One region of the Bradyrhizobium sp. ISRA464 genome, then DNA from elsewhere that is predicted to be linked to it. Evidence: predicted binding sites of a transcription regulator. Region 1 holds the regulator's gene; each other region holds the start of a gene.
What was found. The regulator PhoB, encoded in region 1, activates phosphate uptake and scavenging genes when phosphate is short. The targets are predictions, from matches to a motif close to TGTCATNNANCTGTCAT.

Region 1 (7,422 bases):
GCTTCGAGATCGACGTACCGACCTTCTCGCTCGACAGCCCCAGCCCGGACGGCAAGCGCGTACTGAATTAGCCCGTGGTGTCATGCCCCGCGCATGCGTGGCATCCAGTACGCCGCGGCTTTTCCATCGTTTACAAACGTCTCTGGAATACTGGATCACCCGCTTTCGCGGGTGATGACGAGTGTCACGTGTGGTGACGCATGTACTATTCGACGCCCGCTTGTTGCGGCGTGAACTCGTAGACCGACGAGCAGAACTCGCAGGTCACGACCACCTTGCCATCCTTGACCATGTCGGCGCGATCCTTCGGCGTGAAGCTCTTGAGCATCGCGGACACCGCGTCGCGCGAGCAGGAGCACTCCGCGCGCAACGGTTGCGGGGTGAAGACGCGGACGCCGCGTTCGTGAAACAGGCGATAGAGCAGCCGCTCGCCGGAGAGGTCGGGATCGATCAGCTCGACGTCCTCGACGGTCGAGATCAGCGACTGTCCTTCGACCCAGGCGTCGTCCTCGGGCACGCTGTGCGCCTCGGTACCCTCCGGCGCGTCGCCGGGATGCAGATCGGCCTGCTTGGCGCGTTCCGGCGCCTTCGGCAGGAATTGCAGCATGATGCCGCCGGCGCGCCAGTGCAGCTTGCCACCCTCGCCGCCGCGCATCTCCTCGCCGACCGCAAGGCGGACCCGGGTCGGAATCTGCTCGGAGCGCAGGAAATACTCGTGCGCCGCGTCTTCCAGGCTGCCGCCCTCCAGCGCGACCAGCCCCTGATAGCGGCTCGTTTTCGAACCCTGGTCGATGGTCATCGCGAGATGGCCCTTGCCGAGCAGCTCACCCGAGGTGAGGCCCGGCTTGAGGCGGGTGGCATCGTAGCGCGCGTAGGCGCGCAGCCGGTCGGGCGCCCGGAAATCGACGATCAGCAGCGAGACCGGACCGTCGGTCCGGGTCTGCAGGATGAAGCGGCCCTCGAACTTGACGGATGAGCCGAGCAGCGTCGTCAGCACGATGGCCTCGCCCAGCAGCTTGCCCACCGGCGGCGGGTAATCGTGCTTGTGCAGGATCTCGTCGAGCGCGGGACCGAGCCGGGTCAGCCGTCCGCGCAGGTCGAGCGCGTCGACCTCGAAGGCCAGCACCGCGTCGTCAACCGGAATAGCCGATGGCGCGCGGGTCGGCGCCTCGGCAGCGATTTTGGTGTCGGGGGATTGTGGAACCATGGCGCTCTATCTGGGGTCTCGGACCGCAAAACGAAAGGGGCACACGCGCGACGCCTGAGCCCAAGCCTGATGAGCTCAAGTATTCGCGACAACTCACAGCAGCAGTTACTGCTCCCGGCGCGAGGCCGGGACGACAGCATTAAATGCGCGCTATGCGACCGCGTTAAAACACCAGGCCAAAATGCCCTTCTGCGCATGCAGGCGATTTTCCGCCTCGTCGAACACGACGGACTGCGGGCCGTCGATCACCTCGTCGGTGACCTCCTCGCCGCGATGCGCGGGCAGGCAGTGCATGAACAGCGCGTCGGGCTTGGCCAGCGACATCAGCTTTTCATTGACCTGGTAGGGCCTGAGCACGTTGTGGCGGTGCTCGCCCTCCTTGTCGCCCATCGACACCCAGGTGTCGGTGACGACGCAATCGGCGCCGCGGACCGCGGCTTCCGGATCGGTGCCGAGCACGATCGACGCGCCGGTGGTCTTGATCCAGTCGCGCATCGCCTTCTTCGGCGCGAGCTCCGGCGGGGTCGCCACGTTGAGATTGAACTTGAAGCGCTCGGCGGCATGCGCCCAGGAGGCCAGCACGTTGTTGTCGTCGCCGGTCCAGGCCACCGTCTTGCCCTCGATCGACCCGCGATTTTCCTCGAAGGTCATCAGGTCGGCCATCACCTGGCACGGATGCGAGCGACGCGTCAGCCCGTTGATCACGGGAACGGTGGCGTGCGCTGCAAGCTCCAGCAGCGCATCGTGGTTGAGGATGCGGATCATGATCGCGTCGACATAGCGCGACAGCACGCGCGCGGTGTCGGCGATGGTCTCGCCGCGGCCGAGCTGCATCTCGGCGCCGGTCAGCATGATCGATTCACCGCCGAGCTGGCGCATGCCGACGTCGAACGACACCCGCGTGCGGGTCGACGGGCGCTCGAAGATCATCGCGAGCGTCTTGCCTTCGAGCGGCTTCCTGCCCTTCTCGTGGGCCTTCAGCTTCGCCTTCATGGCGGCGCCGGCCGAGAGCATGTTGCGCAGCTCGGCGAGCGGCAATTCGTTAATGTCGAGGAAGTGGCGGACAGGCTTGCTCATCATCCTGCCGCCTTCTTCGGCTGTGCGGTCGCCAGCGCGGCACAGGCGCGCTCAAGGCTTCCGATCGCCTGGTCGATTTCGGCCTCGGTGACGATCAGGGGCGCCAGGAACCGGACGACGTTGTCGCCGGCGCCGACGGTGAGCAGCTTCTGCTCACGCAGCGCGGTGACGAGATCGCCCGAGGGCACCACGGCCTTGACGCCGATCAACAGGCCTTCGCCGCGCACGTCCGAAATCACGCCGGGATAGCGGTCGACGGCCGAGGCGAGCTTCTGCTTGAGCAGCAACGACATCTTCTGCACGTGATCGAAGAAGCCAGGCTTGAGCATGACGTCGAGCACGGCATTGGCCGCCGCCACCGCCAGCGGATTGCCGCCGAAGGTCGAGCCGTGCGAACCCGGCGCCATGCCAGCCGCGGCCTTTGCGCTCGCCAGCACGGCGCCGATTGGGAAGCCGCCGCCGAGCGCCTTCGCAAGCGACATCACGTCGGGCGTCACGCCGACGCGCTTGTAGGCGAACAGTTCGCCGGTGCGGCCCATGCCGGTCTGCACCTCGTCGAACGCAAGCAACAGGCCGTGCTCGTCGCAGAGCTGGCGCAACGCCTTGAAGAAGGCTTGCGGCGCCGAACGCACGCCGCCCTCGCCCTGCACCGGCTCGATCAGGATGCCGGCGGTGTGCGGCCCGATCGCCTTCTTCACCGCCTCGATGTCGCCGTGCGGAACCTGGTCGAAACCATCCATCGGCGGGCCGAAGCCCTCGAGATATTTGGCGGAACCGGTGGCGGCCAGCGTTCCGAGCGTGCGGCCATGGAACGCGCCCTCGAAGGTGATGATGCGGTAGCGCTCGGGATGCCCCTTGGAGAAGTGATAGTGGCGGACCAGCTTGATCACGCCTTCCATCGCTTCCGCGCCGGAATTGCAGAAGAACACGTAGTCGGCAAAGCTCTGCTCGCACAGCCGCGCGGCGAGCACCTCGCCGTCCGGGCTCTTGAACAGGTTCGACATGTGCCAGAGCTTGGTCGCCTGTTCCTGCAGCGCCTTGACCAGATGCGGATGCGCGTGCCCGAGCGCGTTGACCGCGACACCCGACGTGAAATCGAGGTAGCGGTCGCCGTTGGTTGCGATGAGCCAGGCGCCCTCGCCGCGTTCGAAGCCGAGATCGACCCTGGCGAAGACGGGAAGCAGATGCGACGTGGCGCTATTGGTCATGGCAATCACTGACGGGTTTGAGGCCGACAATTGCCGCGTGCCTTGACGCCAGCGCAGCAACGGCCAGCTTCGGAAAACAAAACGTGCCGCCTTTTCGGGCGGCACGTGGCGAACATTGTATGCTGCGGGCAGTCGCTGTCAATCGCCACGAAGTGACCTTCCTGCAATGCGAAACGCGCGCGATCCGGTGCATTCCGGTGAGGTGGAAAAGCCTCATTGCAATGCATAAGTGTGGGAACATGTGGACGCGTTGCCGCGGACTCTTGCGCCAGAGTCACGCCATATTGTAGCGTTTGGCCTGTCGGATACGACATCTCGTGCGGCAGTATTGGACCCTCTAAGTAGCTTTCGTTCTGCGTACACGTTCGGGCGCGAAACCGCGTCCGGCGAGGGCTAAGGGATTCTGACCGCAGGGATATTTGTCAGATTTGGCTCGCAGCGCCGCTCCAATGTCTGGCCGGCGCAAGGCGAAGGGAAGAATGCGATGACGGTATTGACCTGGTCCGATGATCGCGTCGAGCAGCTGAAGAAGCTCTGGGAGGCGGGCCTGTCGGCCAGCCAGATTGCGGCGGAACTCGGCAATGTGACGCGAAACGCCGTGATCGGCAAAGTGCATCGGCTTGGCCTGTCCGGCCGTGCCAAGGCCCCCTCCACGGCTGCCCCGCGGCAGCGCAAGGCCCGTCCCGCCCAACACATGATGCGGGTGGCGCGCCCGGTCTCGCGCGGCAACACCGCGCTCGCGCACGCCTTCGAGGTCGAGCTGGAGCCGGATCCGGTCGCCTATGACAATGTGGTGCCGATGAGCCAGCGGCTGTCGCTGCTCGAGCTGAGCGAGGCCACGTGTCACTGGCCGGTCGGCGACCCCTCGAGCCCCGAATTCTTCTTCTGCGGCGGCAAGGCGCTCACCGGCCTGCCCTATTGCGCGCATCACTCGCGTGTCGCCTACCAGCCGGCCGCCGATCGGCGCCGCCCGGCCAACAAACCGCCGACACGGTAAACACAGCTCATAAAACGAAATCCCCGCGCAAGCGGGGATTTTTTATGCCTGCAGAGTCTGGTGATGTGTCCCGGCAGGCGCCGCGACGACACTCACGCTTACTGCTGCGGCTCGGCCTTGGCGAAGCGGTCGTCCAGCGCATAGCCGGCGCCGCGCACGGTGCGGATCGGATCCTGCTCGCGGCCGGGATTGAGCAGCTTGCGCAGCCGGCCGATATGCACGTCGACGGTCCGCTCGTCGATATAGATGTCGCGGCCCCAGACGCTGTCGAGCAGCTGCTCGCGGCTGAACACGCGGCCGGGATGCTCGAGGAAGAACTCGAGCAGGCGATACTCGGTCGGCCCGAGATCGATCGGACGGCCCGAGCGCGCCACGCGGCGCTTCTCGCGGTCGAGTTCGATGTCGCCATAGGTCAGCACGGTCGCGAGCCGCTCGGGGCTCGCGCGGCGCAACAGGCCCTTCACGCGCGCCAGCAGCTCCGGCACCGAGAACGGCTTGACGATGTAATCGTCGGCGCCGGTGGCGAGACCGCGCACCCGCTCGCTCTCCTCGCCGCGCGCGGTCAGCATGATGATCGGAAGCTGCTTGGTCTCGGGGCGCGCGCGCAGGCGGCGGCACAATTCGATGCCGGAAAGGCCCGGCAGCATCCAGTCAAGCACCACGAGATCGGGAATACGCTCCTTCAGCCTTGTGTCGGCATCGTCGCCGCGCCCGACCGTTTCGACGTCGTAGCCTTCCGCGTCGAGGTTGTAGCGCAACAACGTCGTCAGCGCTTCCTCGTCTTCGACTACCAGAATGCGTGCGCTCATCGGTCTATGTTCTTTCTCTGTGTTGATCCGTTGCCCGGACGCGAACCAAGCACCTCAGCTAGCCGTTGCCCGGCACCGTCGTGGCAAAGGTGGTCATGTCGCCCTTCGGTCGCTTGTCGGTGATCTGCTGGCCTTCGATCATGTAGAACACGGTTTCGGCGATATTGGTGGCGTGGTCGCCGATGCGTTCGATGTTCTTGGCACAGAACATCAGATGGATGCAGAACGAGATGTTGCGCGGGTCCTCCATCATGTAGGTGAGCAGTTCGCGGAACAGCGAGGTGCAGATCGCGTCGACCTCCTCGTCGCCTTTCCAGACGGTCATCGCAGCCGGCAGGTCGTGTGCGGCGTAGGCGTCGAGCACCGACTTGACCTGCGACAGCACGAGGTCGGTCATGTGCTCGAGGCCGCGGATCAGCTTCAGCGGCTGGAAATCGCTCTCCAGCGCCGCGACGCGCTTGCCCATGTTCTTGGCGAGGTCACCGATCCGCTCGAGATCCGTGGCCACCCGCATCGCGCCGACGATCTCGCGCAGGTCGATCGCCATCGGCTGGCGGCGCGCGATCGTCAGCACCGCGCGCTCCTCGATGATGCGCTGCAGACCGTCGATCTCGACGTCGGCGGCGACGACGCGCTTGCCGAGCGCGACGTCGCGGCGGATCAGCGCGTCGACGGACTCGGTGATCATGCGCTCGGCGAGGCCGCCCATCTCGGCGACCAGGCGGGTGAGTTCCTGCAGATCGCTGTCGAATGCCTTGGCGGTATGTTCAGAAGCCATCGCGTGTCTCCTCAGCCGAACCGGCCGGTGATGTAGTCCTGGGTGCGTCGATCGCTCGGCGAGGTGAAGATCTTGTTGGTGTCGTCGAACTCGATCAGTTCGCCAAGATACATGAAGGCGGTCTTGTCGGACACGCGCGCCGCCTGCTGCATGTTGTGGGTGACGATCGCGATCGTGTAGTCCTCGGACAATTCCTGGATCAGCTCCTCGACCTTGGCGGTCGAGATCGGGTCGAGCGCCGAGCACGGCTCGTCGAACAGGATCACCTCGGGCCGCACCGCGACCGTGCGGGCGATGCACAGGCGCTGCTGCTGTCCGCCCGAGAGCGAGAGGCCCGAAGCGTTCAGCTTGTCCTTGACCTCGTTCCACAGCGCACCGCCGCGCAGCGCCTTCTCGACGCGGTCGTCCATCTCGGACTTCGAGATCTTCTCGTAGAGACGGATGCCGAAGGCGATGTTCTCGTAGATCGTCATCGGGAACGGCGTCGGTTTCTGGAACACCATGCCGACCCGCGCGCGCAACAGGTTGAGGTCGAGCTTGGGGTCGAGGATGTTGGTCTGGTCCAGCATCAACTGGCCGACGGCACGCTGGCCCGGATAGAGGTCATACATCCGGTTGAAGATGCGCAGCAGCGTCGACTTGCCACAGCCCGACGGACCGATGAACGCCGTGACGCGGTTGGTGCCCAGCGTCAGGTTGATGTTCTTCAGCGCGTGGTGCTCGCCGTAATAGAAGTTGAGGTTGCGCACCGTGACTTTCGGCGGTGCCTCCGGAAGCGGCACCTGGGGAACGTGGCTCGCGACAGTCGTCGAAACGGAAAGCTCGGTCATTTTGCGGCCCTTTCGGCACCGAGGATACGCGCGCCAATGTTGAGCGCGAGCACGGTGATGGTGATGAGCAATGCACCGCTCCACGCCAACTCCTTCCAGTAGGCGTAGGGGCTTTGCACGAAGTTGTTGATGGTCACCGGCAGGTTGGCCATCGTGCTGGTCAGGCTCAGGCTGAAGAACTGGTTCGACAGCGCGGTGAACAGCAGCGGCGCGGTTTCGCCGGCGACGCGGGCGGTGGCCAGCAGCACGCCGGTGATCAGACCCGATCGGGCGGCACGATAGGCGATCCGCTTGATCACCAGCGAGCGCGGCAGGCCGAGCGCGGAAGCCGCCTCACGCAGCGGGTTGGGCACCAGCAGCAGCATGTCCTCGGTGGTGCGCAGCACGACCGGGATCACGATCACGGCGAGCGCCAGCGCGCCGGCGATCGCCGAGAAGCCGCGCATCGGCACCACCACGGCGCCATAGATGAACAGGCCGATGATGATCGAGGGCGCGCTGAGCAGGATGTCGTTG
Region 2 (7,422 bases), 3.7 Mb from region 1:
GGGGAAACACGGCAGCAGCGAGGGGTGGATGTTGAGCATCCGGCCATACCAGCGCCGCGCGAAATCGGCAGTAAACAGCCGCATGAAGCCGCCGAGGCAGATCAGCTCGACCTGCTTTTCGTCGAGCGCCCGTTGCAGCACCGCCTCGAAGCCGGCGCGATCCTTGCCGAACGGCTTGCTCTCGACGATAGCGGTCGGAATGCCGGCTGCGGACGCCTTCTCAAGCCCGGCGGCGTCGGCGCGGTTGGAGATCACGACCACGATCTCGGCCGGAAAGTCCGGTGCCCTGGCGGCCTCGATCAGCGCGGCCATGTTGGAGCCGCGGCCGGAGATCAGAATGGCGACGCGGCGCTTCATTGGGCGAGATCGAGATGACCGCTGTAGACCACGCGATGCTCGTCCTTGGCCGCGATCACCTCGCCGAGGACAGCCACGGTCTCGCCGCTTGCGGTGAAGACCTCGGTTACCCGGTCGACCGCATCAGCCTTGACGATCGCGATCATGCCGATGCCGCAGTTGAAGGTGCGCAGCAGCTCGAGCTCGGCGATGCCGCCCAGCTCCGCCAGCCATTTGAACACCGGCAGGACCGGCAGCCGCGACAGATCGATGCCAACGCCGAGATGCTTGGGCAGCACACGCGGGATGTTGTCGGTGAAGCCGCCGCCGGTGATATGGGCGAGGCCCTTCACCGCGCCGGTCTCGCGGATCGCGCGCAGGCAGGATTTCACGTAAAGCCGCGTCGGCGTCAGCAGCGCCGCGCCCAGCGTCATCACCGGCGAGAACGACGCCGGCGCATCGTAGGGAACCCTGGATTGCTCGACGATCTTGCGCACCAGCGAATAGCCGTTGGAGTGCACGCCCGAGGAGGCCAAGCCGATCACCGCGTCGCCCACGGCGATATCGGCGCTCGGCAGCAAGGTGCCGCGCTCGGCCGCGCCGACGGCAAAGCCGCCGAGGTCGTAGTCGCCGTCCTTGTAGAGGCCCGGCATCTCGGCGGTCTCACCGCCGATCAGGGCGCAGCCGGATTCCCGGCAGCCTTCGGCGATGCCGGCGACGATCGCGGCGGTGGCCTCCGGATCGAGCTTGCCGCAGGCGAAATAGTCGAGAAAGAACAGCGGTTCCGCGCCCTGCACGACAAGGTCGTTCACCGACATCGCGACCAGGTCGACGCCGATGCCGCCGTGGATGCCGGTTTCGATCGCGATCTTGAGCTTGGTGCCGACGCCGTCGGTCGCCGCCACCAGGACGGGATCCTTGAAGCCGGCGGCCTTGAGGTCGAACAAGCCGCCGAAGCCGCCGATCTCGGCATCCGCGCCTGGGCGTGCGGTCGCCCGCACCATCGGCTTGATCAGATCGACCAGACGATTGCCGGCGTCGATGTCGACGCCCGAATCCGCGTAAGTGAGCCCGTTTTTGCGCTCGGTCATGCCCAATTCCAGATGATCAGGGGCTGGTTACGAGGAATTCCGCCCCCGTGCAATGGCTCGCGGCAATGCGGCCACGATACTATGTAGATAACATCGGTCCGTTGCTGCCAAGAGCCGGATATTGAGTAAAATCAGGCTTCTAGCCGGGAAGCGACCAAGTTGAGCATTCCGAACATCATTACCCTCGGCCGCATCATCTTGGTGCCGGTGATCGTCTGGGCCATCGTCTCCAGCCAGATGGAGATCGCGTTTGCGATCTTCGTGATCGCCGGGGTCTCGGACGCGGTCGACGGGTTTCTTGCCAAGCGCTTCAACATGACGAGCGAGCTTGGCGCCCTGCTCGATCCGCTCGCCGACAAGGCGTTGCTGGTGTCGATCTATGTTTCGCTCGGAATCTGGGGCGCGGTGCCGCGCTGGCTCGTGATCCTCGTCGTGTCGCGCGATATCATGATCGTGTCCGCCGTGATTGTGTCATGGTTGTTCGACAAGCCGGTCGAGATGAAGCCGCTGATGGTGTCGAAGCTCAACACGGTGGCGCAGGTCGCGTTCGCGGCGCTGGTGCTGGCCTCGCTCGGCTTCGGCTTTCAGCCGCACCCCTACGACCTGATCCTGATGGGGCTGGTCACGATCTTTACTTTGGTTTCGGTGTCCCTCTATCTCGTGGAGTGGCTGCGGCACATGAGCACGATCGAAGCCCGATAGCCTGGTTTGGAGATTTGTGTGGCTGGTAGCGTTCAACCTCGTCAATTGGCCCTGGCGCTGCCGCACGAGGAAAGACTGACGCGTGACGACTTCCTTGAGGGGCCGGCCAACGAAGCCGCGTTGACGCTCGTCGACCGCTGGCCGGACTGGCCGAACCGCATCATGCTGCTGGTCGGGCCGGAGGGCTCCGGCAAGAGCCACCTCGCCGCGATCTGGGCCGAGCACGCCGGCGCACGCTCGACCTCGGCGCACGCGCTCACTGCGGATGCCGTACCCGGCGCGCTGGTGACCGGCGCGCTGGTGCTTGAAGACCTCAGGCCGTCGGATTTCGACGAGCGCGCGATGTTCCACCTGATGAATCTCGCGCGCCAGGATGATGCCTTCGTGCTGCTGACGGCCCGCGTACCGCCGTCGGCCTTCGAGATCGACCTGCGCGACCTGCGTTCGCGGCTCCGCGCGGTGCCGACGGTGACACTGCTGCCGCCCGACGACCAGCTGTTCCGCGGCCTGATCGTGAAATTCTGCGCCGACCGCCAGATGACCGTGGACGAGCAGATCGTGAGCTACCTGACCACCCGGATCGAGCGCTCCTATGCCGCCGTCCGGCAAGCGGTCGAGCTGTTGGACACCGAGGCGCTCCGGCTCGGCCGGCCGGTCACCCGGGCACTGGCGGCGGAGTTGTTGCGCGATGCCTGAACGGGGCCGCCCGGCTTGACGGCGGAAGCGGCTGGAACATCAATGTCATCGAAACGTCATCGCAATATCACATGGTCGGTGCGGCTCTCGGCTAGACCGCTCAGGGCCGATGCTTCGGATTGGATCGACATTTAATGGACTCGTCGCAAGCTATTGAAATCAAAGACAAAGAGCCGGATGTTGCCGCACTCCCCGCGATTGCGACCAGCCCCGAGCGATTCATCAATCGCGAGCTCTCCTGGCTGCATTTCAATCGCCGGGTGCTCGAGGAGTCGGTCAACACAGGTCATCCCGTGCTGGAGCGGGTTCGATTCCTGTCGATTTCGGCCAATAACCTTGACGAGTTCTTCATGGTCCGCGTCGCCGGCATCAAGGCGCAGGTCCGTGAAGGCATCCCGGAGCGCAGCCCTGACGGCCTCACCCCGTCCGAGCAGCTCGTTGTGATCAACAAGAACGTGTCGCAGCTCGCCTCCGACCAGCAGGCGATCTGGCGCGACCTCCGCACCATCCTGTCCGAGGTCGGCATCCAGCTCGTCGACGGGCGCGACGTCACCAAGTCCGAGCGGGCCTGGATCGAGGATCACTTCCTCCACAACATCTTCCCGCTGCTGACACCGTTGGCGATCGATCCGGCGCACCCGTTCCCGTTCATTCCGAATCTCGGTTTCACCGTCGCGCTGCAACTGTCGCGGATCTCCGACGGCAAGCCGATGAATGCGCTGATCCGCATGCCGGGCAAGATCGACCGCTTCATCCGCTTCCCCTCCAGTAAGGAGGGTGGTCCGGCCCGCCTGATCACGCTCGAACAAGCCACCGGCCTGTTCATCGGCCGTCTGTTCCCCGGCTACACCGTCAAGGGCCAGGGCGCGTTCCGGATCATCCGCGACTCAGAACTGGAAATCGAGGAAGAGGCCGAAGACCTGGTCCGCGTGTTCGAGACCGCGCTGAAGCGGCGCCGGCGCGGATCGGTGATCCGGCTCGAGATCGAGGCCAAGATGCCGGAGGAGCTGCGCAGCTTCGTGCAGCACGCATTGTCGGCGTCCGACGACGAGGTGTTCCTGGTCGACGGCGTGCTCGCGATGAACGAGCTCTCGCAGCTCACGCGCCTCGATCGTCCCGACCTTGAATTCCCGCCCTACGTCCCGCGCCATCCCGAGCGCGTGCGCGATCATGGCGGCGACATCTTCGCGGCCATCCGGCAGAAGGACCTCATCGTCCATCACCCCTATGAATCGTTCGACGTTGTCGTGCAGTTCCTGCAGCAGGCAGCGCGCGATCCCGACGTCGTCGCGATCAAGCAGACGCTCTATCGCACCTCGAACAATTCACCGATCGTACGCGCGCTCGCGGAAGCCGCCGAAGCGGGCAAGTCGGTGACGGCGTTGATCGAATTGAAGGCGCGCTTCGACGAGGAAGCCAACATCCGCTGGGCCCGCGACCTCGAGCGCGCCGGCGTGCAGGTCGTGTACGGCTTCATCGAGCTGAAGACGCACGCCAAGCTGTCGATGGTGGTGCGCCGCGAGGCCGGCAGCCTCACCACCTATGTGCACACCGGCACCGGCAACTATCATCCGGTCACCGCGCGCATCTACACCGACCTCTCCTACTTCACCTCCGACCCGATCATCGGCCGCGACGTCGCGCGCGTATTCAACTACATCACCGGCTATGCCGAACCGAGCGACATCGAGAAGATGGCGGTGTCGCCGCTGACACTGCGCAAGCGCATCATTGAGCACATCCACGACGAGATCGCCCACGTCCGTCACGGACGGCCCGGCGCGATCTGGATGAAGATGAATGCGCTGGTCGATCCTGATATCATCGACGCGCTGTACGAAGCCTCGCAGGCCGGCGTCTCGATCGAGCTTGTGGTGCGCGGCATCTGCTGCCTGCGCCCCGGCCTGCCCGGATTGTCGGAGAACATCCGCGTCAAGTCGGTGATCGGCCGGTTCCTGGAACACGGCCGAATCTACTGCTTCGGCATGGGGCAAGGCCTGCCGAGCACAAAAGCTGCTGTGTATATCTCGTCCGCAGACATGATGCCGCGCAACCTCGACCGTCGCGTCGAGGTTCTCTGTCCGCTGCAAAATCCCACGGTGCATCAGCAGGTTCTCGAACAGATCATGGTTGCAAACCTGAAGGACACCGAGCAGAGCTGGCAATTGTTGCCGGATGGATCGTCAACGCGTATGAAGGCCGCGAAAGGCGAGGAGCCCTTCAACCTGCACAACTACTTCATGACAAATCCGAGTCTGTCCGGCCGTGGTAAGTCTCTCAAGGAATCTTCGCCGCGCCGGCTCACGCGTCGTAACGAACGTCAGCAGGCATCGTCATAAGGGGGCTTCACGGTGAAGCGGCCGCGGAAGCGCGCTTCCAGCGTCGCTGTCATCGATATTGGTTCGAACTCTGTTCGTCTCGTGGTCTACGAGGCGATGGCGCGCAGCCTCGTCACCATCTTCAACGAGAAGGCTCTGTGCGGGCTAGGCCGCGAGGTGCAGAGCACCGGCCTGCTCGCGACCGATGCGGTCAACAAGGCACTCACCGCGCTTCGCCGCTTTCGCGCGCTGTGCAAGATCCAGCAGGTCGGCCGCGTCTACGCGATCGCAACCGCGGCCTGCCGCGATGCCAAGAACGGCTCTGACTTCATCGCCAAGGCCGAACGCATCTGCGGCGCAAAGATCGAAATTCTGTCCGGGCCGCGCGAAGCAAAGCTGTCGGCGCTCGGCGTCGTCTCCGGCGTGCACAATCCAAACGGCATCGTCGGCGATCTCGGCGGCGGTTCGCTCGAACTGATCGACGTGAGGGGCAATCGCGTGCGCAGCGGCGTCACGCTGCCGCTTGGCAGCCTCGCGTTGCAGGACCTCTCGCATAAATCGCTCAAGCGTGCCGAGCGCATCGTCAAGAACGAGCTGCTCGGCGTCGCGCAGCTCAAGGCCGGCCGCGGCCGCACCTTCTACGCGGTCGGCGGCACCTGGCGTGCGCTGGCGCGCATCCACATCATCCAGAGCGGCTATCCGCTCAAGGTGATGCACGGCTATTCGATTCCGGCGGCCGACGCGCTCGATTTCGCGCAGCGGCTGCGGCGGCTCGCGGCCACCAACATGCTGGCCAATATCGAGGCGGTCGCCGACGCACGCCGGCCGCTGCTGACCTATGCCGCACTCGTGCTCGAATACATCATCCGCGTCGCGCAGCCGAAGACCATCGTGTTCTCGACCTTCGGCGTGCGCGAGGGCCTGCTGTACGAAATGCTGCCGCCGGCCGAGCGCGCCAAGGACGGCCTCGCCTGCGCCGCGCAGGACCTCAACGAATTGCTGTCACGCTCGGCCCGTCACGCCCGGGAGCTGACCGCCTGGACCGACCGCCTGGTGCGCGTGGTGAAGTTGCGTGAGATGGAGGAGGATCGCCGGCTGCGTCACGTCGCCTGCCTGCTCTCCGACATCGGCTGGCGCGTGCACCCCGATCATCGCGGCGAGGAAACCCTCAGCCTGATCATGAACGGCAATTTCGGCTCGATCACGCATCAGGGACGCGCCTTCGTCGCGCTCTCGGTGTTCTATCGCTACGCCGGGCTCAGCGAGGAAAACGAACCGCCGCTGCAGATCCGCGAGCTGGTGACACCGGCCATGGACGAGCGCGCCCGCCTGCTCGGCGCGGCGTTCCGTGTCGCGCATCTGATCACGGCGGCGCGGACGGGCGTGTTGCCGGCGACTCATTTCCGGACCGAGGGGCGCAAGCTGATGCTGGTGTTCGAGCACCGGATGGTCGATCTGGTCGCCGACCGGGTCGGCAGCCGCTTCAGGCAGTTGGCGCGACTGGTCGGGCGGTCCGGCTCGATCGTCAGGCGCTAAAGCGCGATGAGATTGGGTTGAATCGTCATCGCGCTTTAGCCGCTTGTTTGAGCATGATCCTTTCGGAAAACCGCTTCGCACTTTTCCGGATCATGCTCTAGACGATCGCCGCCGTCACGCGGCTTCTGCGGAACGCTTGGCCCTCCGCAGCGCCTGCCGGCGCCAGATCGATCCGGCGATCAGCACCACGATAATGCCGAGCACGGCAAGCAGGATCTCGCCGCCGCTGCCGCCATGGGCGAACTGCGGCGCCATCCCGACCGAGGTCAGCCAGGAATCAAGCTTGGCGCCGAGCGGTCCGGCGAACAGTGCATCCAGCCTCGGATGCACGGCCGGATCGGTCGCGATGACGTCGCCCGCGATCCAGCCGAGCAGCGCAGCACCGGCCCAGATCAGGATCGGCAGCTTGTTGAGCAGCGCCATGATTAGCGCGGCGCCGGCGACGATCAGGGGAACGCTGATCGCAAGTCCCAGCACCAGCAGCGGCACGCTGCCATTGGCCGCCGCGGCCACCGCGATCACGTTGTCGAGGCTCATCACGATGTCGGCGACGACGACGATCTGCACCGCCGCCCATAGATGGGAGGCCGCATCCACGCTGTCTTCGTCCTGCCGCTCCGGCACCAGGAGCTTGGCCGCGATCACGATCAGCGCCAGCCCGCCGACGAGCTTCAGATAGGGCAGCCCCATCAGGCTGGTGACGATGCCGGTGAAGATGACGCGCAACAGCACCGCGGCCGCGG
Region 3 (7,422 bases), 1.4 Mb from region 1:
AGACCAACGACGTTGATCCAGACCAGCGCCCAGATCAGCGTATCGACGCCGCGGATCGAATCCAGGAAGCGACGCACCGGAAAGCGGATCAGGTTCGACGGGATGATGTTGCGTGCCGCCAGCAGGCTGACCGGCAGCGCCATCAACGCCGCAAGCGTGGTGCCAAGCAGCGCAATCGACAGCGTCTCGCCGAGCGCCTGCATGTAGAGCGGCAGCGACGAGCCGGGATTCGGCGGGATCATCATCATGGTGATCCAGCCGAGCTGACCGATCCCGGTAATCAGTTTCGTCGGCGAGAAATCGAGATCGACCAGGCCGAACACGAAGATCGCGAGCGCAGCTACGATCATCGCCGGCGTCGCCAGCCGCGCCGAGGCGGGCCGGTTGAAGACATCGGGATATTTCGCCCGCAGTTCGCCCGTATCCGGCTTCGGCAGCTGGCTCACCGGCGCGTCTCCTTGCCGAACAGCCGGCCGCGCAGCCAACCGGTCGAGATGTCGATGATGAAGACCGTGACGATGATCATCACGAGGATGGCGCTGACGTCGGAATAATAGAACTTGCGGATCGCGACCACGAGCTCCTGACCGATGCCGCCGGCGCCGACGAAGCCCATGACCGAGGCCTCGCGGACGTTGATCTCGAACCGCAGCAGCGCATAGCTGGCATAACCCGCCGCGACCTGGGGCAGCACGGCGAAGCGCATGCAGGACAGCCAGCTCGCGCCGGTGGAGCGAATGCCTTCGACCGGCTTCATGTCCGCGTTCTCGACGATCTCGGCGAACAATTTGCCGAGCGCGCCGGTGGAGTGAATCGCGATCGCCAGCACGCCGGCCATCGGTCCGAGGCCGAAGGCAATCACGAAGATCAGCGCGAACACGATGCCGGGCACCGTGCGGGCGAACTCCAGCAGGCGGCACACCGTGAAGCGGAGCCATGGCGACGGCGAGGTGTTCTGGGCGGCGAAGAAATTCAGCGCGAAGGCGAGCACGGCGCCGATCAGCGTGCCGACATAGCTGATCAGGAGCGTCTCGCCGAGCAACCGCAACCATTTCTTCCAGCCCCAGAACCACTCGGCCGGATTGGTCCAGACCCGTCCACCTGAATCGAGGGTGAGGATGCGATCGAAATAGCTGACGAAGTTGCCGAAATAGGCGAACAGCGTGCGCAGATTCACTTCCGCGCCGAGCGCTGCGATCAGAAGCGCCGCGCAAAAGACGGCGATCGCCAGCGTCGCCTTCAGCCGCTTGCGCGCGACCGCCTTGCGATAGGCGTCATTCAGCGCCGCCAGTTGCTGGGCTGGAAGGATGGATACGGCGGTCGCCATCGACGCGGGGCCCATCTGCTCGAGAAGTTAGACGGAGAAAGGGCCGGGTCATGGAACCCGGCCCAATTCAATGCGTGCGCGATCAGGACGCCTTCTTGCGCAGATTGTCCACGAACTTGATCAGCTCGATGGTCTTGTCGTAGTCGGCGTTGGTGATCGGCTGCCACGGACGGTTCTTGCCGTCGGACAGCTTCTTGAAGGCCTCCGGATCCTTCGTCGCCGCATCCAGGAACGCCTGCTTGATCGCGGCCTTCATGTCGTCGGGCAGGTCGCGGAGATAGGCATAGGGCGAGTTGATGATGAGGTCGGACTTCGAGATGATGCGGAAGTCCTCCTTCTTCAACGGCGTGCCGTCGCTCGACTTCACCATGTTCTTGTTGAGCATGCGAGTGAGGTTGGAGTCGTCGTCGGCGTTCCACCAGTTGGCGGCAACGTCGACGGTGCCCTGCGCGAGCGCCAGCACGGCGTTCTCGTGGCTGCCGGTGAAGATCACCTTGGAGAAGAAGCTGTCCGGATCGATGCCCATCTGGTTCAGCTTGAAGCGCGGCATGTTGTTGCCGGAGGTCGAGTTGGGATCGACCAGGCCGAGATTCTTGCCCTTGAGGTCTTCGACCTTCTGGTACGGGCTCTTGGCGAGCACGTAGAACACCGAATAGTAGCCCTTGGAGCCGTCGGCATTGACGTCGATCACGAAGGCGTCGGTCTTGACGCCGGTGAGAAGGGCGCGCGAGAACGATGCCGGACCGTAATAGCCGATCTGAATGTTGCCGGCGCGCTGGCCCTCGATCACGGCCGCGTAGTCGTTGGCGACGCGCAGGTTCACCTTGATGCCGAGCTCCTTCGACAAGTAGCTGATAAGCGGCCCGAAGCGCTCGGTGACGCCGGAACCGTTCTCGGCCGGGATCACGGCGAAGGTGATCTCCGGATATTTCGTCTTCCAGTCCGAGGCCGAAGCCGAGCCGGCGAACGCCAGCGAGGCAGCGCCGGCCAAAACGGTACGACGAGTGATCATGATAAACCCCCTTGTTGTGGTTACGCCTGTTTGGCCGGGCGAAATGCCCGTCCATCCTGATCGGAAAAATGCGCGCCGCTCAGGCCGCAGCTGCGGTGCCGAGCGCCGGAACGTTTGTACCCTCGGGCACGGACAACGGCGCCGCGCCGATGACGTCATTGGCCTCGAGGTCGTAGAGCTCTCGGGCGATGTGGTCGGTCAGCATCGATGGTTGACCGTCGAACACCACGCGGCCGGCCGCCATGCCGATCAGGCGGTCGCAATAGGTGCGCGCCAGATCGAGCGAATGCAGGTTGCAGAGCACGGTGATGCCGAAATGCTTGTTGATGCGCAGCAGCGCGTCCATCACGATCTTGGTATTGCGCGGATCGAGCGACGCGATCGGCTCGTCGGCCAGGATGATGTCGGGTTCCTGCACCAGCGCGCGGGCGATCGCGACGCGCTGCTGCTGGCCGCCGGAGAGCTGGTCGGCGCGCTGCGCGGCGAGTTGCGCAATGTCGAACTGCTCGAGCGCGGACATCGCAAGCGCCCGGTCGTGCTCCGGCCACATCTGCGCCAGCGAGCGCCACGACGGGATTTCGGCAAGCCGCCCCATCAGCACGTTGGTCAGAACATCGAGCCTGCCGACGAGATTGAATTGCTGAAAGATCATCGCCGAGCGCGCGCGCCACTGCCGCAGCGCCTTGCCGCGCAGCGCGGTGACGTCGGTGCCTTCGAACAGGATACGGCCGGAGGTCGGGGCGGCGAGGCGGTTGATCATCCGCAGCAGCGTCGACTTGCCGGCACCGGAGCGGCCGATCACGCCGACGAAGCTGCCCGGCGCAATCGAGAACGACGCGTTATCGACCGCGGCTTTTGCGCCGAAACGGCACGTCAGACCTTCCACCAACAGCATGCAATGCTCCACCCGCGTCTCGATGGGGCCATCGCTATCCCCGCTGTCTTACAGTTATGTGACGATGCTGCTGCGGTGCGGCGATCGTCCACACCACCTCTCTTGCCGCCATCGCAACGTCATGATCTTGTCATCAAGCACCGTGAAGACGAGCGCATCTCCCCGGAAGCCATGATTTGCGGAGGCCCCGATGCCCGGAAAGAAACTCTCGGTCGTACCGACGATCGATCCCAGTGCGTCGGTGCGCGAGAGCAAGCTCGGCACCTATACCGAGGTCGGCGCGCGCACGATCCTGCTCGAAGTGAGCATGGACGACTACTCTTACGTCGTGAATGACAGCCAGATCACCTATACGACGATCGGAAAGCTCTGCTCGATCGCAGCAATGACCCGGATCAATCCCGGGAATCATCCGATGCATCGCGCCACGCAAGCGCATTTCACCTACCGCGCCAGCGCCTATTTTCCCGGAGAGAGCGACGACACCGACTTCTTCAGCTGGCGACGTGCGCATCACGTGCATATCGGCCATGACGTTTGGATCGGTCACGGTGCGATCATATTACCGGGCCGGAACATCGGCACCGGCGCCGTCGTCGCCGCCGGCGCGATCGTCACCAAGGACGTGCCTGCCTACACGATCGTTGCCAGCAATCCGGCGCGGCCAATCAAGCCGCGTTTCTCCGCGGCAATCGCGAATCGTCTCATCGCACTGGCGTGGTGGGACTGGGACCATGAGACGCTCCGCCGCGCCCTGCCCGATTTTCGCAAGCTTCCGGTGGAAGGTTTCCTCGACAAGTACGAAGCTGAGAGCGCTTCCGAATTACAGGAAAACCAGCGGAGTGCCGCATCGTGACCGACATTTTCATCGAAGGCGGCCGCGCGCTGATCGACGGGGCGTTCGTCGAGACATCGCTTCGAACCACGGGACGCGACATCGCGTCGCTCGACGCCGAGCAGGGCCGCGCGGCCCTTCATCTTGACGCCAACGGGCTGTTGGTGCTGCCCGGCATCGTCGACCTGCACGGCGATGCCTTCGAGCGGCAGATGATGCCGCGCCCCGGCGTCGACTTCCCGACCGACGTCGCGCTTGTCGACAGCGACCGGCAGGCGATCGCCAACGGCATCACCACCGTGTTCCACGGCGCGACCTGGTCGTGGGAGCCCGGCCTGCGCAGCGCCGACAATGCGCGGAAACTGCTCGATACGATCGAGGCCTTGCGGCCGCAGCTTGCCGCCGATACACGCTTCCACCTGCGCCACGAGACCCACAATCTCGATGCCGAGGCCGAGATCACGCAATGGCTCGCCGAGGGCCGCATCGATCTGTTCGCCTTCAACGATCACAGCAACGTCAAGCCGAACAAGCGCAACCAGCTCGCCGAGCGCTCTGGGCTCTCGGTCGAGGCGATCAACGAGATGCTCGACCGGATCGTCGCCCGCCGCCCCGACGTACCCGCCTCGATCGCGCGTCTGGCCGCCGCGGCGCGCGCCGCCGGCATCCGCATGCTCTCACATGACGACAGCAGCCCCGCCATGCGCCAGGAGTTTCGTGCACGGGGCGCCGCGATCGCCGAATTCCCGATCAACGAGGAGACCGCGCGCGACGCAGCCGCAGCCGGTGACTTCATCGTGTTCGGCGCCCCGAATGTGGTGCGCGGCGGCAGCCACACCGGCTGGACCAAGGCATCCGACATGATCGCGAAGGGCCTCTGCTCGGTGCTGGCATCGGACTACTATTATCCAGCGCAGTTGCTCGCAGCGTTCCGCCTGGTGGCCGACGGCACCCTGCCACTCGCCAAGGCCTGGGACCTGATCTCCTCGGCGCCGGCGCGCGCCGCGGGGCTCGATGATCGCGGCGTGCTGGCCACGGGCCGCCGCGCCGACATCGTCATCGTCGACGACAAGGTGCCGCTGCGGCCACGCATCGTCGCAGTGATTGCCGCCGGACGATTGGTGCATCTAGCTGATGCAAGCTGCCTCGTTCATTCGCTCGCGCCGCGCAAGACGGTTGCGGCGGCGTAACCCCAATCTATTCTGCTGCCATGGCCAATCATCCGCGCTACGCAATCTACTATGCGCCGTCACCGGACAGCCCGCTGCACCGCTTCGGCGCGACGCTGCTCGGCTACGATGCCGCATCGGGCGACGACCTGCCCTTCCCCAATGGTGTCACACCCGACTGGCACGAGGTAACGCAGGACCCGCGCAAATATGGGTTTCACGCCACGCTGAAGGCGCCGTTCACGCTCGCCGACGGCAAGCGCGAGGGCGACCTCATTGAGGCCAGCGCCGCCTTCGCCGGCCGCGCGCGACGCATTCCGGTGATCGAGCCGGTCGTCGACGCGATCAGCGGCTTCATCGCCGTGATTCCGGCGCAGCGTTCCGACGATCTTCAACAGCTTGCCACCGACTGCGTCACCGATTTCGACGCCTTCCGCGCGCCGCTGACGCCGGAAGATCGCGCCCACCGCAAGCCCGAGAAGCTCTCGGCGCGGCAATGCGAGCATCTCGACCGCTGGGGCTACCCTTACGTCATGGAGGAGTTCCGCTTCCACATGACGCTGACGGGGCGGTTGAGCGACGAGCGACGCGGCCCGATCATGGCCTGGCTGCGCGAGCGATTCGCGACGCTCGGTCTCACGACGCTTGTGATCGACCGCCTGGCGCTGTTCAAGCAGGACGACGCCGCATCGCGCTTCCGGATCATCGCAAGCTGGCCGCTGCGCTCTGATCGAGATTGATCACACGGCAACTCTCGTCGTCCGGGCTCGCGCGACGCTTGCCGGAGACGAGGGAACGCCTATTCTTTCGGCCGGGTGCGCGCGATGATCTCGGCGGCGCCCTTCTCCAGCAGCTCCATCCCGACGGCACGGCCGAGCTCGCGCGGACGGCTCGCCGGGCCGCGGCGCGTCGCTTCGATGAAGCGGCCGGCTTCGTCGAGCACCGACGCCCGCAGCGTCATCTCGGCGCCGGCGAGCGTCGCGTGACCGGCGATCGGCGAATTGCAGTGACCGTTGAGCACCCACAGCACCTCGCGCTCGGCCTCGGCGCTGAGCCGCGACTGGACGTTGTCGATTGTCGCGAGCCGCGACCGCGTCGCCCAGTCGGTTTCGACACATTCGACCGTGACGATGCCCTGCCCCACCGCCGGCAGCATTTCATCGACGGAAAAATCATGCGCGATGCGCGCGGCCATGCCGATGCGCTCGAGGCCGGCGCGCGCCATCACCAGCGCATCCGCCGGCCCCACCGCGCCGCCATCCGGCAAGCGCTGCTTGTCGCCGCGATCGAGCTTGGCGATCCGCGTATCGGCGGCTCCGCGGAAATGGATCACGGTCGCTTCGGGGAACAACCGGCGCAGATAGGCGGCGCGCCGCACCGCGTTGGTGCCGATCATGAACCCCTTGCCGCGCGCGGCGCGGAGGGTCTCGAGCGACAGTCCCGGCCGCAGCACAAGCGAATCGTTGGCGGCATCCCGCGCCAGCATCGCGGCGAGAACCAGGCCCGGCGTCTCCTCGTTGCCCGGCACGTCCTTCAGCGAATGCATCGCGGCCTGCAGCGTGCCGGCGCGCATCGCTTCCCGGATCTCGGCGACGAAGGCGCCGCCCTTGCCACCATGTTGCAACAGCTTGCTGGTCTGATCCTGGTCGCCGCGGGTCTCGAACTTGACGACTTCGACGGCCAGATCCGGCACGGCGGCGCGCAGCAGGCGTGCGACATCGTCCGTCTGCGCCAGCGCCATCGCGCTCTTGCGCGTTCCGATCCGTAAAGCCTGTCCCGACACGGGATCTCCGTTGCAAATGACCGTCAGTGGCTGGGATTAAAGCAAAAGACCAGTCAAAACAACGGTTTTTGCCCCGAAGAGACACGCTCAGGCGATGTCATCGACCAGCACGACGCCGGCCGCAAGCATGGCCGCCGTGGCGGCCGCGAGCGAGCCCGCAAGATCGATGGCGCGGCAGCCCGACAGCACGACCGTGGCCTCGAAGCCGAGCCGCCGCGCATCCAGCGCCGAATAATGCACGCAGTAGTCCGTCGCGAGCCCCGCCATGACGATCCGCGTCAGGCCGCGCTCGCGCAGATAGCCGGCGAGCCCGGTCGGCGTGGTCCGGTCGTTCTCGAAGAACGCCGAATAGGAATCGATCGCCGCGCGGAAGCCCTTGCGGACCACAAGCTCGGCCCTGT
Region 4 (7,422 bases), 2.6 Mb from region 1:
CGGAATCACGATGCGGCGGGCGAGCAGGTGCAGCCGGTTCTGCAGACCGCCGGGCAGCTCCCAATTCTCCTTGTTGAAATATTTGGGATCGCCGACGATCGCGTGATCGATATGCGCCATGTGCGCGCGCAATTGATGCGTCCGACCGGTCACCGGCTTCAGCGAGACCCAGGCGAGCTTCTGCGCCGAGGTCTCGACCACCGCATAATAGGTCACGGCATGGCTGGCGCCCTCGTCGCCATGCGCCGCGATCCGCATGATGGTGTCCTCCTCGCTCTCCTCCTTGGCGAGATAGGTCGAGATGCGGCCCTGCTTCGGTTTCGGCACGCCGGCGACCAGCGCCCAGTAGATCTTGCGCGCGGAGCGATGTCGGAAGGCGCCGGTCAGATGCGTCGCGGCAAACCGCGTTTTGGCGACCAAGAGGCAGCCCGATGTCTCCCGGTCGAGGCGATGCACCAGGCGCGGCTTCTGGCCCTTGGCATCGCGCATCACCTCCAGCATCTGGTCGACATGGCGCGTCATGCCGGAGCCACCCTGCACGGCGAGACCTGCCGGCTTGTTCAGCACCAGCACGTCGTCGTCCTCGTAGAGGGTCATCTCCTTCAGCGCCTGCAAGGTCCTGGTCTGGGCCTCGGACAGCACGCCCGCCGCCTTGGGCGCATCGAGCCGCAACGGCGGGATGCGGACGCTCTGCCCCTCCTCCAGCCGGTCCTTGGAATCGGCACGCTTGCCGTTGACCCTGAGCTCGCCTTTGCGGACGATGCGCTGGATGTGGGAGAACGACAGGCCCGGAAACCGCGCCTCGAGGAAGCGATCGATCCGCATGCCGTTCTCGTCCGCCGTCACCACGACGGTCTGCACCTTGGTCGGCAGCGGCCGCTCGCTCACAGCTTTCGCCGGTGTCGGGGCGACGGGCTCGCCCCGCTCCCGCCGCTCACGGCGCGGCTCGGCAAAACGCGCCGCCTTGCCGGGCGCGCGGTGCGCCGGCGGACGGTCGCTTGCCTTGCGCTCGTCCGGCTTGCGGCTGCGCTGCTCCGGCCCGCCCTTTGTCCGGTGCTTGGGGCGATCCTTGGCTTGATCCTTGGCTCGGTCCTTGGCGCGATCGCCCGGCGATATCGTTCTCTTGATGCGGCGGCTCATGGTGATTTTTCGGCTCCAGACCTGCATTGTGCGTAGCGCAAATGCCGCGAATCGTCACGGCGAAATCGGTGTAAATCCAGCGCGACATCGGCCGCCTTCGGCCGCACGCGGCAATCGACGGGGAAGCTTGCAATGAGACTGGCACTATCGGCCTTGGCGGCGGCGGCCGTGATGATCGCGGGCCCGGCGCTGGCGCAGAGCCCGATGCCGGACGATCTGGCCTGGAAGCTGCTGGAACTCGGCCGCGTCGGCGACTCGCCCAAGACAGCCGCGCTCTACGCGCCGCTGCAGCAGAAGGAGCCCTATCAGGGCGTCAAGGTGGAGCGCGACGTCAAATACGGTCCTGCCGACCGTCATTTGCTCGATGTGTTCACGCCGGATACGGCGTCGTCGCCTCGGCCGGTGCTGATCTTCATCCATGGCGGCGCCTTCGTCGCGGGCAACAAGCGCAATCCCGGCAGTCCGTTCTACGACAACATCATGCTGTGGGCGGTGAAGAACGGCTTTGTCGGCGTCAACGCGACCTACCGCCTGGCGCCCGCCTTCCCGTGGCCGGCCGGCCCTGAGGACATGGGCGCGATCGTGCAATGGGTCTCGGAGAAGATCGGCGAGCGCGGCGGCGATCCCGCGCGCATCTTCCTGATGGGCCATTCGGCCGGTGCGATCCATGTCGCGAGCTATGTTTCCCATCCCGAATTCCACAAGGTGAAGGGCGGCGGGCTTGCCGGCGCCATCATGGTGTCGGGCATCTATGACCTGACGGCCTCTCCGGTCGGCGATGCCGAGCTCGCCTATTACGGCTCCGACCCGTCGCGCTACGCCGAGCGCTCCTCACTGCAGGGCCTGGTCGCGAGCCCGATCCCGATGATGGTCGCCGCGGCCGAGCTCGACCCGCCGCGCTTTGTCGAGCAGTTCGAGCTGTTGAAGCAGGCCACCTGCAAGCGGCCGAGCGGCTGTGCACGCACCTTCATGCTGCCGCAGCACAGCCACGTGTCGGAGGTCTATTCAATCAACACATCGGACACGCGGCTGACCGACCAGATGCTGGACTTCGTGAAGAGCGGAAAGTGAGGCGCTATTTGCCGCCTCGCTCCTTGCGAAGCCTTTCCCAATAATCCAGCCGCTTGCGGATCTCGCGTTCGAAGCCGCGGTCCGGCGGATCGTAGAAGGTCTGGCGTCCCAACGCCTCCGGGAAATAGTCCTGACCGGAGAACGCATCGGGCATATCGTGATCGTATTGATAGCCGGAGCCGTAGCCTTCCGACTTCATCAGCTTCGTCGGCGAATTCAGGATGTGCTTCGGCGGCAGCAGCGAGCCGCCCTGCTTGGCGGTCTGCATCGCAGCCCCGAACGCGGTGTAGGCCGCGTTCGATTTCGGCGCGGTGGCGAGATAGATCACGGCCTGCGCGATCGCGAGCTCGCCCTCGGGCGAGCCGAGGAAGTCGTAGGCATCCTTGGCGGCGTTGCAGATCACCAGCGCCTGTGGATCGGCGAGCCCGATATCCTCCACCGCCATGCGCACCACCCGCCGCGCCAAGAACAGCGGGTCCTCGCCGGCATCGAACATGCGCGCAAGATAATACAGTGCCGCGTCCGGATCGGAGCCGCGCACCGACTTATGCAGCGCCGAGATCAGGTTGTAGTGACCGTCGGCCGACTTGTCGTAGATCGGCGCGCGGCGTTGCAGGATGTCCTGCAGCTGCGCCGCGTTGAACACCTCGCCCTTGCGCGCGGCGCGCCAGACCTCTTCGGCGAGCGTCAGCGAGGCGCGGCCGTCGCCATCGGCCATCCGCACCAGCACCGCACGCGCCTCGGCATCAAGCGGCAGCTTCCTGCCCTCGACCTTCTCGGCATTGGCGAACAGCTTTTCGATCGCGGCCGCGTCGAGCGAGTGAAACACCAGCACGCGGGCGCGCGACAGGAGCGCCGCGTTGAGCTCGAACGAGGGATTTTCCGTAGTGGCGCCGACCAGCACCACGGTGCCGTCCTCCATCACGGGCAGGAAGGAATCCTGTTGCGCGCGATTGAAGCGATGCACCTCGTCGACGAACAGGAGCGTGCCCTTGCCGGTCTCACGGCGGGCGCGCGCGGCATCAAACGCCTTCTTCAGATCAGCGACGCCGGAGAACACCGCCGAGATCTGCTCGAAATGCAGCTCAGTGGCGTCGGCCAACAGCCGCGCCACAGTGGTCTTGCCGGTGCCGGGCGGGCCCCAGAACACCAGCGAGCCCAGCGTGCGCGTCTCCAGCATGCGGGTCAGCGCGCCGTCGGGACCGAGAATGTGATCCTGGCCGACGACATCGGCAAGCGTCCGCGGGCGCAGACGGTCGGGGAGCGGATGCGGCGCATCCTGCTCCATCCCCGCCGCAGCGAACAGATTGGAAGCCTCGCGTGGTTGCTTCGGGCTCATCCGCCAAGCGTCACGTTGATCTGCTGGCCGGCGCGCACCAGCGTAATCCGCCAGATCCGCGTCCCCGTCTTCGATGCCCTCTCGAGATCGCTGGTCCGCGCGATCTTCTGGTTATTGACCGCGATGATGATGTCACCCTTCTGGAAGCCGACATTGGCCGCCGTGCCGTCATCGGCAAGTTCGGTCACCACGACACCCTCAGCTCCCGCGTCGAGATGCAGCTCGTCGGCCAGCGCTGGCGAGATGTTGGCGACCCTGGCGCCCTGGAACGGCGAGCGCGCGGTCAGCACGATCTCGTCACGGTTGGTGTCCGGCGCGGTCTCCAGCGGCACCGTCAGCTTCACCGGCTTGCCGCCGCGCTGCACGTCGATCTCCGCGCTGCCGCCAAGCGGCCGGGTGGCGAAGCGGTAGTCGAACGCATTGGGATCGTCGATCGGCGTGCCGTCGATCGCAACGATCAGGTCGGACAGCTTCAGCCCCGCCTTCGCCGCCGGGCTGTTCGGCGCGACGTTGGCAACCAGCGCGCCGGTCGGCAGCTTGAGCCCCAGCGTCTCGGCGATCTCTGGCGTCACCGCCTGCAGCCGCGCGCCGAGCCACGGCCGCTTCACCGCCTTGCCGCCGCTCTTGGCCGAGGCCACCACCACGCGCACCATGTTGGCGGGAATCGCAAAGCCGATGCCCTGCGAGCCGCCGGAGCGCGAGAAGATCGCGGTGTTGATGCCGGCGAGCCGGCCGGTCATGTCGACCAGCGCGCCGCCCGAATTGCCGGGATTGATCGCGGCATCGGTCTGGATGAAGAATTGATAATCCGTGATGCCGACCTGGGTGCGCGCCAGCGCCGAGATGATGCCGTGCGTGACGGTCTGGCCGACGCCGAACGGGTTGCCGATCGCGAGCACGACGTCTCCGACCTGCAACTGGTCGGAATTGGCGAAGTCGAGCGTCGCGAATTTCTCCTTGTTGGTGTCCTTCAGGCGCAGCACCGCGAGATCGGTGCGGCTGTCCTTCAGCACGATCTCGGCCTCGTATTCGCGCTTATCGGCGAGCGAGACCTTCACCTGGTCGGCGCCCTCGATCACGTGATTGTTTGTGACGACGAGACCGGACGCATCGACCATCACGCCAGAGCCGAGCGAGCGCTGCATCTGCTCGGGCTGCTGTCCCGGCACGCCGAAGAAGCGGCGGAAGATCGGATCGTCCAGGAGCGGATTGCGGTTCTGCACCATCTTGGCCGCGTAGACATTGACCACCGCCGGCTGCACCCGCTGCACGATCGGCGCGTAGGACAGCTGCAGCTCCGCCTGCGAGGACGGGACGCGACGGTCCTGCGCCGCGGCAGGGTCAAGGCTTGCCATGAAGGCCAGCGTGCACAGGACGGGAATAGCGGCAAAGCGGATGAATCGGAGCATTCTCACCTCTTGCGGAAAACGCCGGAATATAGGCGCGTTCGTATGGCAATTGAAGGGTATACGGCTCAATATCTGGCGCCCCACCTCGTGACGTCCGACGCCCAACCGAGCGGTGCAAAACCGGCCTGGGGCACGTTGATGCACGCCGCCAAGCCCCTATGATGGTCGTCATCTCACTGCGCAGCTTCGCTTGTTGCCGGCACACGACAAGCGGAACCGCAAGCCCGGACGGCGCTGTCGTGCGTCAGTCACGATACGCTCCTAGGACTCGGCTCTCAGTGAGTGGGGGACTTCATCTCAACAGGGGAGCGTAAGATGGGCGCGACAAGATTGGGGGCAATCGCCCTCGGCGTGGCGGGAGCACTCGCCACCTCGCCGGCACATTCGGAATCGGCAAGCAACAGCGACGCGGAGATCGCGCTGCTCAAGCAGCAGCTCCGCGTGCTGGAGCAGAAGATCGACAAGCTGCAGAAGCAGAGCAACGCGAACGCGGCGACGGCGGCCGCCGCGAACGCGCATGCGAAGGCGGCGGATGCAAAGGCCTCGAGCGTCGCCAACGCCAACGCCGCCATTCCGGTCAAGGGTCCGATCGCGCCGTCCGGCGTCGTGGTGTCGATGCCGAACAACCGGCCGACGATCTGCACCGCGGACGAGCAGAACTGCATCGCGATCACGAGCCGCGTGCACTGGGACGTCGGCGGTTACGACTATCGTCCCAACTCCGCGGGGACATCGCCGCAAAAGCTCGACAGCGGCGAGAACGTCCGCCGCGCACGCATCGGCGTCGTCGGCAAGTTCCTCAGCGACTGGAATTTCGCACTGATCTACGACTTCGGCGGCTCTTCCGACGGCTTCGGCGGTTCGGCGCCGGGATCGCTGCCGGGCGGCGGCGTCTCCGGCATCGAGAACGCCTATCTGAGCTATACCGGCTTCAAGCCGTTCGGCGGCAAGATGGCGATTGAAGGCGGCATCATGGACCTGCCCTACACACTCGACGAGGCCACGAGCTCCAACGACATCCTGTTCATGGAGCGCGCCTCGGCCGGCGTCGTCGCGACCAACATCGCGGCCGGCGACTTCCGTTCGACCGTCGGCACCCGCTGGTGGAACGATCAGCTTTGGGTCGGCGGCTATGTTACCGGACCGTCCACCGGCGCACTGCACTCGGCATCGAGCACCTCGCCGGCCGCAAGCACCGAGCAATATGGCGCAGTCGCCCGTATCGCCGGCAACCCGATCAGCGGCAGGGATTACTCGGTGCATATCGGCGCCGATGCAGAATGGCTGATCCAGCCGGCGCGGAATCTGCTGACGCAGGCGCAGACGGTCACGCTCAGCGACCGGCCTGAGCTCCGCATCGACCCCACCGTGCTGGCGACGACCGGCGCGATCGCCAACGCGTCGGGCGCGCAGGTCTACAGCGTCGAAGCGGCTGCGACCTATGGCCCGCTGATCCTGCAGGGCGAGTATTTCTGGTTCAATGTCGATCGTGGCGCGAACACCGGCCTGCCACCGATCGGTGCGCCAAGCCTGAAATTCCAGGGCGGTTACGCGCAGGCTGGCTACGTGCTGACCGGCGAGACGCACACCTACAACGCGGCGGCGGCCGCCTATAACGGCATCAAGCCGGCGCACCCATTCTCGCTTGACGGCGGCGGCTGGGGCGCCTGGGAAATCGCCGGACGCGTCAGCACGATCGACCTGAACGATCAGATCGGATCGGCAACCGGCGTCGCCGGCGGACGGCAGACCGTCTACACTGCCGCGCTGAACTGGTACGTCAACGGCAACATCCGCTTCATGCTGGACTACCTGCACGGCAACGTCGCCAGGCAGGCATCGCCGACCTCGCCCGCCGACGTCGGCTCGAAGTTCGACGCCGTGGCGATGCGCACGCAGGTCGCATTCTGACGCGGCCTGATCGCCGTCGGTCACCGTAGCCAAAACCGGGAGCCGCACCCTGCTCCCGGTTTTCACTCTCCTCATCTCCTCGCGGCTCAAGCCGCGCGCTTCGGCTTCCTCACCACCTCCGGCGCCGGCGCACAGGACAACCGCTCCTGGTGGCTCTCGCCCCACGCCTTGAGTATATCGATCACCGGGCGCAGGCTCTCGCCGAGTTCGGACAGCGTGTACTCGACCCGCGGCGGCACCTCGGCATAGACCTTGCGGATCACGAGACCATCGTCCTCGAGCGCACGCAGCTGCTTGGTCAACATCCGCTGGGTGATGCCGGGCATCCGCCGCCGCAACTCGCCAAAGCGCTGGGTGCCGGCCTGCAGATGAAACAGGATCACGCCCTTCCATTTGCCGTCGATCAGGTCGAGCGCCGCCTCGACCGCACACCCCGGCCGACGCGCGAAATTCTTCCGTTTCATCGGATTTTTCCCAATAGTATCCAAACGGGGACTAGTTCCCTGAATTTACAGTACTTGCCAAGTGGAGGCCAGCGCGACAGTTAGACAA

Region 2: a site for PhoB is predicted at 2,869-2,885, ahead of MTX19_RS21770 (RNA degradosome polyphosphate kinase). Genes of this name have one in related genera too.
Region 3: a site for PhoB is predicted at 3,352-3,368, ahead of phnC (phosphonate ABC transporter ATP-binding protein). Genes of this name have one in related genera too.
Region 4: a site for PhoB is predicted at 5,195-5,211, ahead of MTX19_RS16290 (OprO/OprP family phosphate-selective porin). Genes of this name have one in related genera too.

What each region holds. Positions count from the first base shown of each region.
Region 1 is NZ_CP094526.1:930,517-937,938, reverse strand. Features, by position in the region: gene apaG (Co2+/Mg2+ efflux protein ApaG) at 1-71, shown strand, start outside; gene MTX19_RS04355 (Hsp33 family molecular chaperone) at 206-1,207, opposite strand; gene argF (ornithine carbamoyltransferase) at 1,358-2,284, opposite strand; gene MTX19_RS04345 (aspartate aminotransferase family protein) at 2,284-3,492, opposite strand; gene MTX19_RS04340 (GcrA family cell cycle regulator) at 3,977-4,489, shown strand; gene phoB (phosphate regulon transcriptional regulator PhoB) at 4,588-5,298, opposite strand; gene phoU (phosphate signaling complex protein PhoU) at 5,357-6,076, opposite strand; gene pstB (phosphate ABC transporter ATP-binding protein PstB) at 6,088-6,906, opposite strand; gene pstA (phosphate ABC transporter permease PstA) at 6,903-7,422, opposite strand, start outside.
Region 2 is NZ_CP094526.1:4,613,390-4,620,811, forward strand. Features, by position in the region: gene purN (phosphoribosylglycinamide formyltransferase) at 1-357, opposite strand, end outside; gene purM (phosphoribosylformylglycinamidine cyclo-ligase) at 354-1,427, opposite strand; gene MTX19_RS21760 (CDP-alcohol phosphatidyltransferase family protein) at 1,587-2,129, shown strand; gene MTX19_RS21765 (DnaA/Hda family protein) at 2,148-2,825, shown strand; gene MTX19_RS21770 (RNA degradosome polyphosphate kinase) at 2,960-5,164, shown strand; gene ppx (exopolyphosphatase) at 5,177-6,679, shown strand; gene MTX19_RS21780 (TerC family protein) at 6,794-7,422, opposite strand, start outside.
Region 3 is NZ_CP094526.1:2,363,076-2,370,497, reverse strand. Features, by position in the region: gene phnE (phosphonate ABC transporter, permease protein PhnE) at 1-446, opposite strand, end outside; gene phnE (phosphonate ABC transporter, permease protein PhnE) at 443-1,327, opposite strand; gene phnD (phosphonate ABC transporter substrate-binding protein) at 1,410-2,339, opposite strand; gene phnC (phosphonate ABC transporter ATP-binding protein) at 2,419-3,234, opposite strand; gene MTX19_RS11065 (chloramphenicol acetyltransferase) at 3,425-4,090, shown strand; gene MTX19_RS11060 (alpha-D-ribose 1-methylphosphonate 5-triphosphate diphosphatase) at 4,087-5,259, shown strand; gene MTX19_RS11055 (DUF1045 domain-containing protein) at 5,280-5,978, shown strand; gene hemC (hydroxymethylbilane synthase) at 6,038-7,021, opposite strand; gene pncA (bifunctional nicotinamidase/pyrazinamidase) at 7,109-7,422, opposite strand, start outside.
Region 4 is NZ_CP094526.1:3,486,663-3,494,084, reverse strand. Features, by position in the region: gene MTX19_RS16310 (RluA family pseudouridine synthase) at 1-1,140, opposite strand, end outside; gene MTX19_RS16305 (alpha/beta hydrolase) at 1,273-2,211, shown strand; gene MTX19_RS16300 (replication-associated recombination protein A) at 2,216-3,550, opposite strand; gene MTX19_RS16295 (DegQ family serine endoprotease) at 3,547-4,905, opposite strand; gene MTX19_RS16290 (OprO/OprP family phosphate-selective porin) at 5,275-6,870, shown strand; gene MTX19_RS16285 (helix-turn-helix domain-containing protein) at 6,957-7,334, opposite strand.